DNA from 3 places in the Enterobacter nematophilus genome. Region 3 is predicted to be linked to each of the others. Evidence: predicted binding sites of a transcription regulator. Region 3 holds the regulator's gene; each other region holds the start of a gene.

Region 1 (6,139 bases), on a different contig from region 3:
GCTGGACGCCGGCTGCGGTCCCGGCAGCAACAGCCGCTACTGGCGCGGGGCGGGGAGCGAGGTGACGGCTATCGACCTGTCGCCCGCCATGCTGGACGAGGCGCGTCAGCAGCAGGCTGCGCACCACTATGTCGTGGCGGATATCGAAGCTATCCCGCTGGCGGATGCGCAGTTCGATCTGGTCTGGAGCCATCTGGCGGTCCAGTGGTGCAGCAGCCTTCCGCAGGCGTTACGCGAGCTTTATCGCGTCGCACGACCGGGCGGAAAGGTGGCCTTTACCACCTTGCTCGAAAGTTCGCTGCCGGAGCTGAATCAGGCGTGGAAAGCGGTGGATGAGCAGCCGCACGCAAACCGCTTTTTATCGCATGAGCAGGTGACGCAGGCGCTGGCAGGCTGGCGCTGTCGCAGCACGGTGCAGACCATCACGCTTAATTTTAGCGACGCGTTCAGCGCCATGCGCTCTCTGAAGGGCATCGGCGCCACGCACCTGCACGCCGGGCGGGAGAAAAAACCGCTGACCCGGGGGCAGCTGCAGCGCCTGGAGCTGGCCTGGCCGCAGCAGCGGGGCCTTTTCCCGCTCTCTTATCAACTTTTTCATGGGATTATCGAACGTGACTGAACGTTATTTTGTTACCGGCACGGATACGGAAGTGGGCAAAACGGTTGCCAGCGCTGCGCTGCTGCAGGCGGCACGACTGCTCGGAAAAAACACCGCCGGATATAAGCCCGTGGCTTCCGGCAGCGAGATGACGGCGGAAGGGTTACACAATACCGACGCGCTGGCGCTCCAGCGTAACAGTAGCCTTGAGCTTGCCTATTCGGCGGTGAATCCATACACCTTTGCCGAGCCGACGTCGCCGCACATTATCAGCGCTGACGAAGGCCGTCCGATTGATTTCGCCGTGCTGTCTGCCGGGTTACGGACGCTGGAAAGCCAGGCCGACTGGGTGCTGGTGGAAGGCGCGGGCGGCTGGTTTACGCCGCTTTCGGACACGCAGACCTTTGCTGACTGGGTGCAGGCCGAGCGGCTTCCGGTCATTCTGGTCGTCGGCGTGAAGCTGGGCTGCATCAATCACGCCATGCTGACCGCGCAGGCCGTTCAGCAGGCAGGGCTGACGCTGGCAGGCTGGATAGCTAACGACGTGGTTGCGCCGGGCAGGCGGCATCAGGAGTATCTGGCGACCCTCAAGCGCGTGCTCCCGGCGCCGTTCCTCGGGGAAATCCCCTGGATTGCTGGCGATGCTGAGCAGGCCGAAACCGGTCGCTATCTCGACCTCAGCGTCTTGCTTCCCGCGACATCCAGTGGGCAATAAGCTCATCGTTCAGCTCGCTAACGTGGCCCTGCGCCACGTTACGCCCGCGATAAAGCATGCAAAACCGATCCGCCACCCGGCGGATAAACGACAGCTGCTGCTCCGCCAGCAGCACCGTCATGCCTAACTCCCGGTTTAAGCGCACCAGCAGCTGCGCCAGCTTCTGGGCAAAGCCGTGTCCCGCGCCGTGCATGGGCTCATCCAGAATCAGCATCCGCGGGCGGTTGACCAGCGCATTCGCCAGGGCGAGCTGATACTGATCCTCTGGCGAAAGAGCATTGCCCCGCGTCTGACGTCGCGCGTAAAGTTCCGGGAACAGATCGTACACGTCGCTTTTCGCCGCCGGGTCGGGTTTCCCCACCGCCCGCATGGCAATATGCAGATTCTCCTCAATCGTCAGCTGAGAAAAAATACGCCTGTCCTGCGGCACATAGCCTATTCCCGGCCCTGAACGCTGTTCCGGTGGCTGACTAAGCAAATCACGCGGCGGTGCGCCCGCTTCATGCCAGATGATGGTGCCGCTATCGACGGGCACTTTTCCTGTAATGCAGTTCATGAGGGTGGTTTTGCCCATCCCCGGCAGGCCAACAACGCCTGTACACATCCCTTGCGGAAAATCTAAATCCACGTTCCATAGCGTATGTTGGCTTCCGTAAAACTGATTCACTGCACGCAGACTCAACATCTTTCTCTCCTTAAAAATGCGTAGGGATAGGCCTGATGTGAAGCTGCAAAACTCCTGCCAGAAACCTGAAATCGATTAAAAAAACGCCTTTTTTAGGAATAAGCCACAGGAGAGCAGGGTAAAAACGCGTGGCTTGCACATCGGCGGTGCCGGGAATGTTGAGTCGTGGTGCAGGACGGAAAATGGCTGAAATGTGAGCAGGATCGCATCTGTTGGTTATGAATGACTCAACTGTTTATCGTCAAAAAATAGCTATAAAAATTTTTTGTTGCCGCCTCGTGGGAAAATCCGGGAATTTGCTGAGCGGCGGTCTACACGGGCTGGAAGCAGTTATCCACTATTCCTGTGGATAACCATGTGCATTAGAGTTAGAAAACACGCGATAAGCGAGAGAAGACGCGGCTTTCGCCCAAATTGACGCGAAACGCGGCTTTAGAAAATATCGTTTAAAATTTAACTGCTTAGATAAAAGCAATTACCGTAATGAAAGTGTCACTCGTTGCCATAAAACTATCATTACCTGGCTTGACAAATGTTAAAAAAGAAAAAGTTCTGGGGATAACCCAGCCTCGCTGGTTTTTTATCTCGTCGGAGCCTAAATTTTGTCCGCTAACGCGCTAATGACTCCGCCGCTACGCTAAATATCCTGACACGCCACTGGTTTTTCATCCAGTGTTTTTTACTGGCATTCCTGCCAACAACGAGTAAAATTACTCACCTGCCGCTTATAACGTCATCAGGTCGTCGCCCATGAGTAAACCGTTCAAACTGAATTCTGCTTTCCGCCCATCTGGCGATCAGCCTGAGGCGATCCGTCGTCTTAAAGAGGGGCTGGAGGACGGGCTGGCGCACCAGACGCTGCTGGGGGTAACCGGCTCGGGCAAAACGTTTACTGTCGCCAACGTGATCGCTGACCTGCAGCGCCCCACGATGGTGCTCGCACCTAACAAAACCCTTGCGGCACAGCTTTACGGCGAGATGAAAGAGTTCTTCCCGGAAAACGCGGTGGAGTATTTCGTCTCCTACTACGATTACTACCAGCCGGAAGCCTATGTGCCGAGCTCTGACACCTTCATCGAGAAAGATGCTTCAGTGAACGAACACATCGAACAGATGCGACTGTCTGCGACCAAGGCGCTGCTTGAGCGTCGCGATGTGGTTGTGGTCGCGTCTGTTTCGGCGATTTACGGCCTGGGCGACCCGGACCTCTATCTGAAGATGATGCTGCACCTGACGCAGGGGATGATCATCGATCAGCGCGCGATTTTGCGCCGTCTGGCCGAGCTGCAGTACACCCGTAATGACCAGGCCTTCCAGCGCGGGACGTTCCGCGTTCGCGGTGAGGTGATCGACATCTTCCCGGCGGAATCGGACGATATGGCGCTGCGCGTCGAGCTGTTTGACGAAGAGGTCGAACGTTTGTCGCTGTGCGACCCGCTGACCGGCCACGTTGAGTCGGTGATCCAGCGTTTTACCATCTACCCTAAAACGCACTACGTAACGCCACGCGAGCGTATCGTGCAGGCGATGGAAGAGATCAAAGAGGAGCTGGCAGAGCGCCGTAAGGTGCTTCTGGCCAACAATAAGCTGCTGGAAGAGCAGCGCCTGAGCCAGCGCACCCAGTTCGATCTGGAAATGATGAACGAGCTGGGCTATTGCTCGGGCATCGAAAACTACTCGCGCTTCCTCTCCGGACGCGGGCCGGGCGAGCCGCCGCCGACGCTGTTTGACTACCTTCCGGCCGACGGTTTGCTGGTGATCGACGAATCCCACGTCACGATCCCGCAGATCGGCGGGATGTACCGCGGCGACCGCGCGCGTAAAGAGACGCTGGTGGAGTACGGCTTCCGCCTGCCGTCAGCGCTGGATAACCGTCCGATGAAGTTTGAAGAGTTTGAGGCGCTGGCGCCGCAAACTATCTACGTGTCGGCCACGCCGGGCAACTACGAGCTGGAGAAATCCGGCGATGAGGTGATCGACCAGGTGGTCCGTCCGACCGGGCTGCTGGACCCGGTTATCGAGGTGCGCCCGGTGGCGACCCAGGTGGACGATCTGCTCTCTGAGATCCGGGCCCGTTCCGCCATCAACGAGCGCGTGCTGGTGACGACGCTCACCAAGCGCATGGCGGAAGACCTGACCGAGTATCTGGAAGAACACGGTGAGAAGGTGCGCTATCTGCACTCGGACATCGATACCGTGGAGCGTATGGAGATCATCCGCGATCTGCGTCTGGGCGAGTTTGACGTGCTGGTGGGGATCAACCTCCTGCGAGAAGGTCTGGATATGCCGGAAGTCTCGCTGGTGGCGATTCTGGACGCCGATAAAGAGGGCTTCCTGCGCTCTGAGCGCTCCCTGATCCAGACCATTGGCCGCGCCGCGCGTAACGTCAACGGGAAAGCGATTCTGTACGGGGACAAAATCACCCCGTCGATGGCGAAAGCGATTGGCGAAACGGAACGCCGCCGCGAGAAACAGCAGCGCTACAACGAAGAGCACGGCATCACGCCGCAGGGGCTGAACAAGAAGGTGGTGGATATTCTGGCGCTGGGTCAGAACATTGCGAAGACCAAAGCGAAAGGCCGCGGCAAGGCGCGTTCAGTGGTGGAAGAAGATACCGTCGTGCTGACGCCGAAGGCGCTGCAGCAGAAAATCCACGAGCTGGAAGGGCAAATGATGCAGCACGCCCAGAACCTGGAATTCGAAGAGGCGGCGCAGATCCGCGACCAGCTTCATCAGCTGCGGGATCTGTTTATCGCGGCATCGTGAGTAAGCGTTGTTTTCTCCCTCTCCCCGTGGGAGAGGGCCGGGGTGAGGGCATCAGGCCGCACCAAACGAACCTAACCCAACGCCTGAATCGCCTTCTCCAGCGCTTCACGCAGCAGGTGGCGGTCGTGACGATACTTGATGTCTGAGGCCTCCAGCGGCTCCTGCACCACCAGACGATCGTCAATCCCTGACACATCAACCTTTGGCCCCACCACCACGCCGTCAATGATCTTCTTCCCGACGTAATGCTCCATCAAATTGAGCTTGTCCGCCAGCGACAGGCTCGCCGCCGCCGGGCTCAGCTCGCGGCCGAGGTTACCGATATAGACCATCGGGGCAGGGGTGCGACGCAGCGCCTGCGCCAGCTCTTTCACCAGCAGGATCGGCATCAGGCTGGTATAAAAGCTGCCGGGACCGATCAGAATTAAATCCGCTTCGCCAATGGCTTCGACGGCTTCACGCGTCGCCGGCACGCTCGGGTAGGTCATCAGCTCTTTTGGCGGCAGCAGAAGCTGGTCGATGTTCACTTCGCCGTACACTTCGTGATCGTCGGCATCAATCGCCATTAAATCCACCGGCTGTTCAGACATCGGGATCAGAAACGCATCCACTTTCAGCAGGTTTCTTATCAAATTGATGGCTTCAAGCGGGCGCACGCTCAGGTGATCCAGCGCTTTAAGCATTAAATTTCCGAGGTTATGCCCGGAAAGTTCACCATTGCCGCCAAAACGGTACTCAAACATCGCCGACGCGACGCTCGGCTCGGTAATTAACTGGTTCAGGCAGTTGCGCATATCTCCCCAGGCAATGCCGCCTTCAGCCCGCCTGATCCGCCCGGTTGAGCCGCCGTTGTCGGTGGTTGTCACTATCCCTGTCAGCCGTGAGCCCAGTGACGACAAAGAGGACATAACGCGGCCCAGGCCGTGGCCTCCGCCAAGAGCGACCACTCGGTCAAGATCCGCAAAAGTGCGACTGCGCATACATATTCCTTTTCACCCGTAATCGCGTAACAGTAACCTAACTACCCCCAAAAGACGATGCCTCACCCAATGCAAAATGACGTATATCAATGCGAAAATGCGGTTTTTAGGTATTCTGTAGCGAAAATGCAGGACTGAGTCGCTATATACATAATTATATAGCGAAAGGCGATGATGGCGAAGTGAGAATTTCCGCGCTACTATCGCCATAACCACGTTTTCTCAACTGAAAACATACACTCTAGCCCTGGCGCCTGTGTCGAATGATATGGCGCCCTGGCCGTGGCGGATTTGCCACCAGGGTACAGAAAGAAATGACTGTGCCTCCCGTATCTGGAAAGGTGTACATGGCTTCACAACTTACTGATGCTTTCGCGCGTAAGTTTTACTACTTG
Region 2 (6,139 bases), on a different contig from region 3:
CGAATAAAATCGTCTTGATCGTTGTTCTCTTCAGCGACCGCTTCTTTTGATACTTCTTTCTCTTCCGGCTCGTTAGCCTCGCACAGACGACGCAACAGCGCATTCTGTCGCTTTTGCTGCTCAAGCAGCGCTTCCAGCAGTTCGATCTGCTCGTTGGTACGTGAACTGGCACGGTTTACGAAAAACCAAATGACCAGCCCCACCAGCAGAACAACCAAAGAGATCGTCAGGGATGCCATATTTAGCAGCCCTGAATTCAGTAACTCACCCATTTCACCACCTCAATAAAAACGTCTATTTTACCACTGGCGCGAAGGAAGGAAATCACCTGAAGAAAAAATGCGTGCTACCACGGAATAAACTTATTGATTGCGCAAACGCCGCTAAAAAACTGTACATCCTGATCGCACATCACGTTGATAGTCTGCGTCCACAACACCACGCACGCTATCAGCACGATAATCAGAATCACCCAGCGTATTTTTTTCACTCCACACTCCGTTTAAAGACCTGATATGACCAGGTTATCACGGTTATCTTAAACAAGGACTAACTGTAGCGCCATCAGGCTCTTTTCAGAATCCTGCACTTGTTTCATTACGTAAACCGTTTAGGCTATCGTCATGATAACAACGATAAAGAGGTAATAATGCGCTTAATTATTCGTACAATTGTTGCACTGGCGATACTCTGGATTGGCCTGCTTTTAACGGGTTATGGCGTGCTGGTGGGAAGCACCGAAAACGCCGCAGGGTTAGGCATTCAATGTAAGTATTTAACAGCACAGGGAGTCAGCACGGCGCAGTATCTCCATTCGGATAGCGGGATCATTGGGTTAACCAACTGCCCGGTACTGCGTAAGACCTCCGTCGTGATTGATAATGGCTAAGCCACAGCGTTAACGACGAATAAAAAACGCCGCAAAGATGCGGCGTTTTTTATGTTAGCCTGGGTTAAAACGGATAGTCGTGGTAACCCATCTGTTCAGAAATCTTACGCGCGGCGGTATGCAGAATAGCCACGTACTCGTGCAGGCGCTCTTCCGAGAAGCGAAGCGTGGGGAAAGAGATGCTCAACCCCGCGATTACGACGCCAAAGCGGTCAAACACCGGAACGCCAATACAGCGCAGCCCTTCTTCCTGCTCTTCGTTATCTTCGCCGTACCCTTGTTCACGCACCTTGTCGAGCACCGTTAATAACTCATCGGTGTTAGTAATGGTCCGTTCAGTGCTGCGTTTGTACTCTACGCCATCGAGGATCTGTTTAACTTCTTCACGATCTCGCCACGCCAGCAGAACCTTACCAATGGCCGTGCTGTAAAGCGGGTTGCGACGACCAATGCGAGAATACATACGCAGGTTATACATGGAGTCAATTTTATGGATGTAAACAATGCTGTCTTCATCCAGCGCACCCAGGTGGATAGTCTCTTTGGTCAGGCGGGAGATCTCACGCATCTGAATATCCGCGCTACGGATCAGATCCACGTTTTGCAATGCCCGGGCACCCAGTTCAAACAGTTTCAGCGTCAGAGAATATTTTTCAGATTCGCCTTCCTGTGCAACGTAACCCAGTGATTTCATGGTTTGCAAAAAGCGGTAAACGGTGCTTTTTGACATCATCACGCGCTGTGACAACTCTGTGATACCAATTTCACGCTCTTCCCCGAGCGCCTGTAAGATGCCAAACACCTTCAGCACGGAAGAAACAGAATCTGGCTGTTTATCCAAATCCGCAATTGCCATTTACCACCTCATAGAGAGTGTTTTATAAAAATCAGAACCGGTTTTTATTATAAATTCCCGTCATGTTACCTGCAATCAATCCGCGTTTACTTCGTTACAAATCTGCGACATAAAACGGTGTTAACGATGCTAAAATAGTTACCCTGAGAATAATTTCACTCTGAGCTATTTATCCCCGATGGAAAAGAACCTTTCCGATGGACTGCCTTTGCCCCAGCGGTATGGCGCTATCGCTACGATTATTATTGGTATCTCAATGGCCGTCCTTGACGGCGCGATTGCGAACGTTGCCCTTCCCACCATTGCCACCGATCTGCATGCTTCCCCGGCCAGTTCGATATGGATTGTTAACGCCTATCAGATTGCGATTGTGGTTTCCCTGCTCTCCTTCTCTTTTCTGGGCGATATGTTCGGCTACCGTCGGGTATATCAGTGCGGGCTGGTGGTATTTACCTTCACATCGCTGCTGTGCGCCCTTTCGGACTCTCTGCATACGCTGACGCTGGCGCGCATCGCGCAAGGTTTTGGCGGCGCGGCGCTGATGAGCGTCAATACGGCGCTAATCCGCCTGATCTATCCGCAGCGTCATCTGGGGCGAGGCATGGGGATAAACTCGTTTATTGTCGCGGTCTCATCTGCCGCCGGGCCAACCATTGCAGCAGCCATACTTTCTGTCGCCTCCTGGCAGTGGCTGTTCGCCATAAACGTGCCGCTGGGTATCGTGGCTATCTTCTTTGCCCTGCGTTTTCTGCCCGCTAACGGCCCGAAAAGCAGCATGCCGCGCTTTGACGTGGCAAGCGCGGTGATGAATGCGCTCACCTTTGGTCTGCTGATTACCGCCCTGAGCGGTTTTGCGCAGGGTCAATCCCTGATGCTTACCGCCGTGGAGCTTGTCGCCCTGCTGGCGATCGGCTTCTTCTTTGTTCGCCGCCAGCTTGCCCTGCCGGTGCCCTTACTGCCGGTCGATCTGCTGCGAATTCCCCTCTTTTCGCTCTCCATCTGCACCTCCGTCTGCTCATTCTGCGCCCAGATGCTGGCTCTGGTTTCACTGCCCTTCTTTCTGCAAAGCGTGATAGGACGTTCCGAAGTGGAGACCGGGCTGTTGTTAACCCCCTGGCCGCTGGCGACGATGGTGATGGCACCGCTTGCCGGTTATTTAATAGAACGTGTACATGCCGGTTTGTTAGGTGCGGTGGGGCTGGCAGTGATGGCTACAGGTCTTTTCGCGCTGGCGCTGCTTCCGTCATCTCCAACCGATCTGGATATCATCTGGCGCATGATCCTGTGCGGTGCCGGGTTTGGCCTTTTTCAGTCCCCCAACAACCACACCATTATTACCGCGGCACCGCGCCGCCGCAGTGGAGGTGCCAGCGGCATGCTGGGGACCGCGCGTCTGCTGGGGCAAAGCACCGGGGCGGCGCTGGTTGCCCTGATGTTTAACCTTGCCGGGCAAAACGGCAACCACGTTGCGCTTCTCACCGCAGGCGTTCTTGCCACCCTGGCGGCCATCGTCAGCGGATTGCGCGTAACCCAACCCGACGTTCAGGCATAAAAAAAGCCGGGCGGAGTCTTCTCCAGCCCGGCTTGTTTAAGCACTTAGCGTAACTTCAGATATTCCCCACTGCGCAGCGCTTCAATACGTTTATCCAGCGGCGGGTGAGACATAAACAGCTCGCTCAGCGACTTTGATTTGCCGTTGATGCAGAAGGCCATCATGCTGTTCGCTTCCTGCGGCTCGTAGCTGGTTTTCAGACGCTGCAGGGCTGCAATCATCTTCTCACGACCCACCAGCTTCGCAGAGCCGGCATCCGCGTGGAACTCACGGTGACGAGAGAACCACATGGTGATAATGCTCGCCAGGATACCGAACACCAGTTCCAGCACCATCGATACGGCGAAGTAGATCAGCGGGTTACCGTTGCTCTCTTCACCTTCATCACGGTTGCCGCCCATGAAGCCAGCCGCAATCTGCGCCAGAATACGGGAGATAAAGATAACGAAGGTGTTCACCACGCCCTGGATCAGGGTCATGGTCACCATGTCACCGTTGGCAATATGGCTGATTTCGTGCGCGATAACCGCTTCGGCTTCGTCGCGGCTCATGTTCTGCAATAATCCGGTGCTCACGGCAACCAGCGACGCATCACGACGGGCACCCGTAGCAAACGCGTTAATATCCGGGGCATGATAAATAGCAACCTGCGGCATGGCGATGCCTGCCTGCTTAGACTGCTGCGCCACCGTATTCATCAGCCACTGTTCCATATCGTTACGCGGCTGTTCAATTACCTCACCGCCTACGGATTTCAACGCCATCCACTTTGACATCAGCAGGGAAATAAAAGAGCCACCAAAACCAAACAGCAGCGCCATAATCAACAGACCCTGAACGCTGCTCGACTGAATTCCCGTCAGGCTTAGCACGAGCCCGAAAACCACCATCACCGCCAGGTTGGTGAGCAGGAAGAGCGCGATTCGCATCATAATTTTCTTTTAACCTCAGTTTAACAAAACGCACTATGCGATTACCCACATCGTATGGGTATTACGGCTATTTTCAAGCATCCGGTAGGCGTAAGTCACCAGAAAGACACAACTTTACACAATTGGAAATCAGCCTGACGGAAGGATGCAGAACAAAAAGAAACAGGCACAATTTCTTGTGCCTGTTGGGAGATTATTTTGCCGAAGCGGGCTGCACGGCAGGCTTCTCTTTTTCCAGATTCGCCAGGTCGAGCGCGATATGCACCGTCTCGTCCAGGTACGGATCCGGCTCCTGGTAATCTTTTGGCAGATCGTCCAGTTTCTTGAGCAGAGGCTTACCTTCTCGCTTGAAGCGATCGTTGATACGCGCCAGACGCGTTGCATCATCCTCGTTGTTCTCTTTTTCACGCTGAGCGTAGTTCAGAGAAACAATATTCCGCTTATCCTTCAGGGCGTTGAAACGCGCAATGTCCTTCATGATGTACTGGAATTCCGGATCTTTCGCGATGCGTTCATTATGCGCCTTCAGCAGCTCAGGGCCAAACTGCGTCATATCACCCGCCTTCACGAAGGTCGCAGCATTGATGCTGTCCCACGGCAACGCGTTATCTTCAAACTTCTCGCCGGTTTCGGTCTCTTCCGTGCCGGTCGGCATCATGATATCCGGCGTTACGCCTTTACGCTGCGTACTGCCGCCGTTAACGCGGTAGAACTTCTGAATGGTGTACTGAACAGAGCCCAGCGCAGGCCATTCCGGACGCAGCATCTGATCGTAAATACGGTTCAGCGAGCGATACTGCTGAACGGTACCTTTACCAAAGGTGGGTTCACCCACGATCAGCGCGCGGCCATAGTCCTGCATTGCAGCGGCAAAGATTTCAGATGCGGACGCGCTGAAGCGGTCAACCAGGACCACCAGCGGGCCTTTGTAATAGACCACGCCGTCGTTATCAGCATCTTCACGAACTTTACCGTTGTTATCACGCACCTGTACAACCGGGCCAGACGGGATAAACAGGCCTGAGAGCGACACCGCTTCGGTCAGCGCACCGCCACCGTTCGTGCGCAGGTCGATGATGACGCTGCTCACGTTCTGCTTCTCAAGTTTCTGCAGCTGAACTTTTACATCGTCTGTCAGCCCCACGTAGAAGCCAGGGATATCCAGGACACCCACCTTCTCTTTACCCACGGTTTTCACCGACATTTTCACCGCGCGGTCTTCCAGACGGATACGCTCGCGGGTCAGGGTCACGATACGGGTTTTGGTGCCTTTACCGGCAGGCAGAATTTCCAGACGAACTTTGCTGCCTTTCGGACCTTTGATCAGCGCAACCACATCGTCCAGACGCCAGCCAATGACGTCAACCATGCCCTGACCGGTTTGTCCTACACCCACAATGCGATCGCCTACGCTTATCGCTTTGCTTTTGGACGCCGGGCCGCCCGCGACCATGGAGTTGATCACCGTGTAGTCATCGTCCATCTGCAGCACCGCGCCAATACCTTCCAGAGACAGGCTCATCTCGGTATTGAACTGTTCGGTATTGCGTGGAGAAAGATAGTTGGTGTGCGGATCGATTTCGTGCGCAAAGGCGGTCATCGCCAGTGAGAAGACATCCTCACTGTTGGTCTGCGCCAGACGACGAATGGCAAATTTGTAACGACGCGTCAGCGTGTCGCGGATCTCTTTTTCATCTTTGCCGGTCAGCTTGAGGCTCAGCTCGTCGTATTTGACCTTTCCATCCCACAGCGCGTTCAGCTCGGCTTCGTCTTTCGGCCAGGGCGCTTTGCTGCGATCGAGATTAAAGGTGTCGGTGCCGGTGAAGTCCATCGGACGTTCCAGCACTTTCAGCGCGTACTGATAGCGTTCAAAGCGGCGCTTTTGCGACAGGTTGTAGAGATCGTAGAAC
Region 3 (6,139 bases):
CGGCAAGAAACGCGTCCCGATCGGCAAAACAGCTTGCGGAGAGCGCCGCGGTGAACTGCGTCTGCGACTGCTGCAGGCGCTCGCGCTCCAGCGCTTCCTGCTGCTGCTGGGCGGCGAGCTGGCTTTGCAGCGACACGCATTCATTATGGACGTCGCGCCAGTCATAAGGAATGGTCGGTTCAGCCTCTTCGCCGTGTGTTTCCGGAAGCGTGTCGAGCAGCGGCTTCAGCGCGCCCACGCGTTCCTGAAGCACGCCGTGCTGCGTTTGCTTCTCCTGCCACTGGGCAAATTCCGCTTCGCGGGCGTGCAGCCAGTCGGCTTCATTGCCCTCTTCGGGAACGCTAAGCGAGAGCGCGAGCAGGGTATGTTCCAGCGCCTGGCGCGTTGCGGTGCGCTGCTGCTGATACTGGCGTTCATGCGCTTCCTGCTCGCTCAGCTGGTGTTGCAGGGTCAGACGCTGGCTGTGCTGATAAAGCTGACGCTCGTAGTGTTCCTGCTCGTTCATCCACGGCGCGATATCCTCCTGAATATTCAATGTAATATTCAAGGACGTGCAGGCCTCCAGCCACGCTTTAGTGAGCGCTTGCTCCTCCTGAGACAAGGCCTGCGCTTCGTCTGTCTCACGCTGGATCTGCTGAGCCAGGGCATTAACTTGTCCCAGTACCAGCAGGCCTTCATCTTTAAGCGCGGCGACCTCTTTTTCCAGCGCATCACGGCGACGCTGGTTGTCCGTCAGCTCAAGCGACCGGTAGGTCTCCACGGCAGGATGCTCGTGGGAGCCGCACAGCGGGCAGGGTTTGCCTGCCTCAAGCTGTGAGCGATAGCTTTCCAGATCTTTAATCGTCGCTTCACGTTCGCACAGGGCTTTCAGGTCCAGATAGTGCTGATGTTTCTCTTTGTACTGCTGGCGGCGCAGCGCCAGGGTTTCATTGAGCTTGCTCTGCTCCGCCTGCGCTTTCTGCACGCTTTCACCGTTCTGGCTCAGGCGCTTTTGCAGCGGCTGATAGCGGGCATGCAGCGACGTCAGCTGCTGGCGCAGCGTGCGGGACCGGGACTGCTGCTCCATGGCCGCGCTGACCTCATCCGCCGTCAGCGTCAGCGTATTTTCCGGCATCTCAGCCAGCTTCTGACGAAGCTCTGTCATCCGCGCAGCAAGCGCGGCGAGCTGACTTTTGTCGCGATTTAGCTGTGAGAACTGGGCGCGCCAGCCGGCAATTTCCTGGCCCAGCAGGCGATAACGCTCGTTCTCCGCCAGCCACTGCGCCAGCGCCGTCAGTTCGGCCTGTAGCCGCTCATGGGTACGCAGAGCGGTATTGCGGATCCGCGCGCGCAGTGCGGTTTTGGCCTGTAAGCGAGTATTTACTTCGTTAATTCGCTGCTGGGTTTGCGTCAGACGTGCGGTTTGCTCCTGCTGATGCTCCCAGAGCGGACGGAGCTGGGCGGCGGGCTGGGCAAGCTGGAGTTTTGCCAGTTCCGGCGCCGCGTTCGACTGCGCCTGTTGCGCCTGCTGCTGCAGGGCGGTAACGCGCTGCTGCTCCCGCAAGAGCTCGTCATGGCGCGTAAGCCACTGAAAATCTTTCTGCTGGCTTTGCTGCTGGGCCAGCAGGGTTTTCTCTTCGTCAGTAAGCGCCTGCAAACTTTGCTGCAACTGCTGCTGCTGTTCTTCGCTGAGCAGCACGACGCCCGCCGCCTGCGCCTCGCATTTTTCCAGCACGCTGCGGGCGGCTTTGTGTTTCTCAAACACCATCGCGGAAATCTGGCCGTAGATTTCGGTGCCGGTGAGTTCTTCCAGCAGTTCTGCGCGATCGGCCGGTTTGGCATTCAGGAAGGCGGCAAATTGCCCCTGCGAGAGCAGCATTGAGCGGGTAAAGCGGCCGTAGTCCAGCCCGGTGAGCGCCGCGGTTTGCTCCAGCTTATCCGAGACCTTGTCGGCCAGAATCTTGCCGTCCTCGCAGCGGGCCAGCTCCACTCGCGGTGCCTGCAAGTTCCCGTCCGGCTGGTTGCGCGCCCGGTTCTGGCTCCAGAAGGCGCGATAGGCGACGCCTTTCACCTCAAACTCTACTTCCGCCAGGCACTCGGCGGTATCGCGCGTCATCAGGTCGTTTTGCGCCTGAGAGACCTTATTCAGGCGCGGCGTTTCGTGGTAGAGCGCCAGACAGATGGCGTCGAGCAGGGTGGTTTTACCCGCGCCGGTTGCGCCGGTGATGGCAAACAGGCCGTTGCTGGCAAAAGGCTCCGCGGTGAAGTCAATTTTCCACTCGCCCTTAAGGGAGTTGAGATTTTTCAGGCGCAGGCTCAGAATTTTCATGCGTTTTCTTCCTCGTCATTGAGGGCGTGCAGGGTATGGCTGAACAGCTCGTTGAGCCTGACGCGCTTCGCATCATCGATCTCTTCCTGCGACAGGCGGCGTTCAAATACCTCCTCTACCCGCAGTTCGCTGAGCGTTTCGCGCTGGGCGCCGAGCAGAATTTTCTCGCGCTGCTCGCGGCTGCGGCGCACCAGCAACACCTCTACCGGCAACTCTTCGGTCAGCGCCTGAATTTTCCGCTGCATATCGTGCAGGTAGTCATCGGTGGTGATTTCAATATCCAGCCAGACGGGCGGGTTAAGCTCCGCGCCGCGCCACTGCTCAAGCTGTTCCGTAATCGCGGCAAGATCGCCCTTCAGCACCGCCAGCGGCTGGGTGACCGGCACTTCCAGCGTCTCGACGGCGCTGAGTTTGCCCTCATCAAAGCTCACCAGATGTACGGATTTGGCTTTGCCGGTTTCATCGAAGCTGAGCGAAATAGGGGAACCGCAGTAGCGGATATGCTCGCAGCCGCCGATGACCTGGGCGCGGTGAATGTGCCCGAGCGCGATGTAGTCCGCGGGCGGGAAGTTTTGCGCGGGAAAGGCATCAAGCGTACCGATATAGATCTCGCGGACCGCGTCACTTTTGCTGGCCCCGACGGTGGTGAGGTGCCCGGTGGCAATGACCGGAATGGCCTGTTCACCGCGCAGGGCACAGGCTTGTGCGTGCTGCTGGTGATAATAGTCGGTGATGGCCTGTAATAAATGCTGCTGCTTTTCCGCGCCCGACAGTCCCGCCTGGCTTTGTACGATGTCCCGCGGGCGTAAAAAGGGAATCGGACACAGTACCGCGCCCGGCGATCCGTCGCGTTTTTTCAGGATCTGCGGCGCGTGCCCGGCGCTGGCGACCACGGTGGTATTGAGAAACGCCAGGATATCGCGGGATTCATTGAGCGTGGCGACGGAGTCATGGTTACCGGCGACAATCACCAGATGACAGCCGGTCTGCTGCAGGTTCACCACGAAGCGGTTATACAATTCACGCGCATAGCTCGGCGGCGAACCGGTATCGAAAATGTCACCCGCCACAATAATGGCATCCACCTCGTGCGCCTGGGCCGTTTCCAGAAGCCAGTTCAGGAACGCTTCATGTTCAGCCGCACGGCTTTTGCTGTAAAAATTTTGACCCAGATGCCAGTCCGAGGTGTGAAGTATGCGCATAGGAGATCCGTGGCGAAAAACGATGCGGGCGATTATAAACTGTCAGGGAGAGGAAAATAACCGCTGTAATAAAACAACAGTTTGCCATTTATAGTGGTACTGTTTTTCATAAATCTGTCATAAATCTGACGCATAATGGCGCCGCATTACAAACTTGTAACTTAAATAAGATAAGACAGGGCAAAGTATGGCGAGACGTATTCTGGTCGTAGAAGATGAAGCTCCAATTCGTGAAATGGTGTGCTTCGTGCTCGAACAAAATGGCTTCCAGCCGGTTGAAGCGGAAGATTATGACAGCGCGGTGAACCAGCTGAATGAACCCTGGCCCGATCTGATTCTGCTTGACTGGATGTTGCCCGGCGGCTCCGGACTGCAGTTTATCAAACACCTGAAGCGTGAAGCGCTGACCCGCGACATCCCGGTTGTGATGCTCACGGCGCGCGGAGAGGAAGAGGATCGCGTGCGCGGTCTGGAGACCGGCGCGGACGATTACATTACTAAACCTTTCTCTCCGAAAGAGCTGGTTGCCCGCATTAAGGCCGTCATGCGCCGTATTTCGCCGATGGCGGTGGAAGAGGTGATTGAGATGCAGGGCCTGAGCCTTGATCCTACGTCACACCGCGTGATGACCGGCGAAAATCCCCTCGACATGGGGCCTACCGAATTTAAACTCCTGCACTTCTTTATGACCCATCCGGAACGCGTTTACAGCCGCGAGCAGTTGCTGAATAACGTCTGGGGAACTAACGTGTATGTCGAAGACCGGACGGTTGACGTACATATCCGCCGCCTGCGAAAAGCGCTGGAACTGAGCGGCCACGATCGCATGGTACAGACGGTCCGCGGCACGGGTTATCGTTTCTCGACCCGTTTCTGAACAATGACAGGAGTGTGACGCGTGCTGGAACGTCTGTCATGGAAAAGGCTCGTCTTTGAACTGATCTTATGCTGTATTCCGGCCCTCCTTCTGGGGGCCATTATTGGGCACCTGCCGTGGTTTCTGCTGGCGGCGGTTACCGGGCTGTTAGTCTGGCATTTCTGGAACCTGCTTCGTCTCTCCTGGTGGCTGTGGGTTGACCGCAGTATGACGCCGCCGCCGGGAAGCGGCAGTTGGGAGCCGCTGCTGTACGGCCTGCACCAGATGCAGATGCGTAATAAAAAGCGCCGTCGCGAGCTGGGAAGCCTGATCAAACGCTTTCGCAGCGGCGCAGAGTCGCTGCCGGATGCGGTGATCCTGACGACAGAAGAAGGAACTATTTTCTGGTGTAACGGGCTTGCGCAACAGCTGCTGGGCCTGCGCTGGCCGGACGATAATGGTCAGAACATCCTCAACCTTCTGCGCTATCCCGAGTTCACGCTGTATCTTAAAAAGCGTGATTTCACCCGTCCCCACAATCTGAAGCTGAATAACGGCCGCCATCTGGAAATCCGCGTGATGCCCTACAGCGATCGCCAGTGGCTGATGGTGGCGCGCGACGTGACCCAGATGCACCAGCTGGAAGGGGCGCGTCGTAACTTCTTCGCCAACGTCAGCCACGAGCTACGCACCCCGTTGACCGTGCTGCAGGGCTACCTGGAGATGATGCAGGAGCAAACCCTGGAAGGCGCGCCGCGTGAAAAAGCGCTGCATACGATGCGCGAGCAAACGCACCGTATGGAAGGGCTGGTGAAGCAGCTGCTGACGCTGTCGAAGATTGAAGCGGCGCCGTCGCTTGCGCTGAATGACACCATTGATGTGCCCATGATGCTGCGCGTCGTCGAGCGTGAAGCGCAGACGTTAAGCCATAAAAAACATCAGCTGACCTTTGACGTCGACAATACGCTGAAGGTGCTGGGCAGCGAGGATGAACTGCGTAGCGCCATCTCCAACCTGGTGTACAACGCGGTAAACCATACGCCGGAAGGGACGGATATCGTGGTGCGCTGGCAGCATACGCCGGCAGGCGCCGAGTTTAGCGTGGAGGATAACGGGCCGGGGATCGCCCCGGAGCATATTCCGCGCCTGACCGAGCGCTTCTACCGGGTGGATAAAGCGCGATCGCGGCAGACGGGGGGGAGCGGCCTGGGGCTGGCGATTGTGAAACACGCGGTGAATCACCATGAAAGCCGTCTTGATATCCAGAGTACCCTGGGTAAGGGAACCCGCTTCAGTTTCGTTATCCCGGAACGATTAATTGCCAAAAAAAGCGCCTGACGGCAGGCGTGTCATTTTACCTTTCCACGGGTCAGCAATCGCTGGCCCGTTTGCTTTGCAGTCAAGCGAAACGCGTGTGAATTTTATACGGTTGGCTGTTTTTTGTTCGCATGATTAGCCATGGGTTTTTCCTATAATTAGCGCATTGTTCTGGTGTGCGTTTTCATACTGGCATATTGTTCTGGTTTTGCGATCCCTCCTTGCCTTTAAACGTTATAAGCGTTTAAATTGCCCCCCAGATACTGTCAGACCGACTGTATTTGCGTGGTAAATCGAAAAACTATTCTTCTCCACGCCAGGACGGGAGCATTTCCCGCTGAAATTGAGCAAATTTTCGGCTGTATCGTCCCGTCAGGGAAATCGAAAATCTCAACGTTTTCAACACCACATCCACAGGCAGTAAGGTTTTATGACCCATCACTTAAAATCGCGTGA

The links. The regulator PhoB, encoded in region 3, activates phosphate uptake and scavenging genes when phosphate is short. The targets are predictions, from matches to a motif close to CTGTCATAAAACTGNCNNAT.
Region 1: the regulator PhoB is predicted to act here: its motif matches at 2,498-2,517, upstream of uvrB (excinuclease ABC subunit UvrB).
Region 2: the regulator PhoB is predicted to act here: its motif matches at 1,837-1,856, upstream of kdgR (DNA-binding transcriptional regulator KdgR).

The regions. Positions count from the first base shown of each region.
Region 1 is NZ_JAPKNE010000001.1:1,158,290-1,164,428, reverse strand. Features, by position in the region: gene bioC (malonyl-ACP O-methyltransferase BioC) at 1-619, shown strand, start outside; gene bioD (dethiobiotin synthase) at 612-1,313, shown strand; gene OSH03_RS05505 (ABC transporter ATP-binding protein) at 1,276-1,998, opposite strand; gene uvrB (excinuclease ABC subunit UvrB) at 2,749-4,764, shown strand; gene yvcK (uridine diphosphate-N-acetylglucosamine-binding protein YvcK) at 4,836-5,744, opposite strand; molybdenum cofactor riboswitch at 5,970-6,104, shown strand; gene moaA (GTP 3',8-cyclase MoaA) at 6,092-6,139, shown strand, end outside.
Region 2 is NZ_JAPKNE010000002.1:541,802-547,940, reverse strand. Features, by position in the region: gene OSH03_RS09260 (YebO family protein) at 1-272, opposite strand, end outside; gene mgrB (PhoP/PhoQ regulatory lipoprotein MgrB) at 347-490, opposite strand; gene OSH03_RS09250 (YobH family protein) at 650-889, shown strand; gene kdgR (DNA-binding transcriptional regulator KdgR) at 954-1,745, opposite strand; gene OSH03_RS09240 (MFS transporter) at 1,924-3,297, shown strand; gene htpX (protease HtpX) at 3,342-4,229, opposite strand; gene prc (carboxy terminal-processing peptidase) at 4,423-6,139, opposite strand, start outside.
Region 3 is NZ_JAPKNE010000006.1:118,202-124,340, forward strand. Features, by position in the region: gene sbcC (exonuclease subunit SbcC) at 1-2,308, opposite strand, end outside; gene sbcD (exonuclease subunit SbcD) at 2,305-3,510, opposite strand; gene phoB (phosphate response regulator transcription factor PhoB) at 3,698-4,387, shown strand; gene phoR (phosphate regulon sensor histidine kinase PhoR) at 4,409-5,704, shown strand; gene brnQ (branched-chain amino acid transporter carrier protein BrnQ) at 6,114-6,139, shown strand, end outside.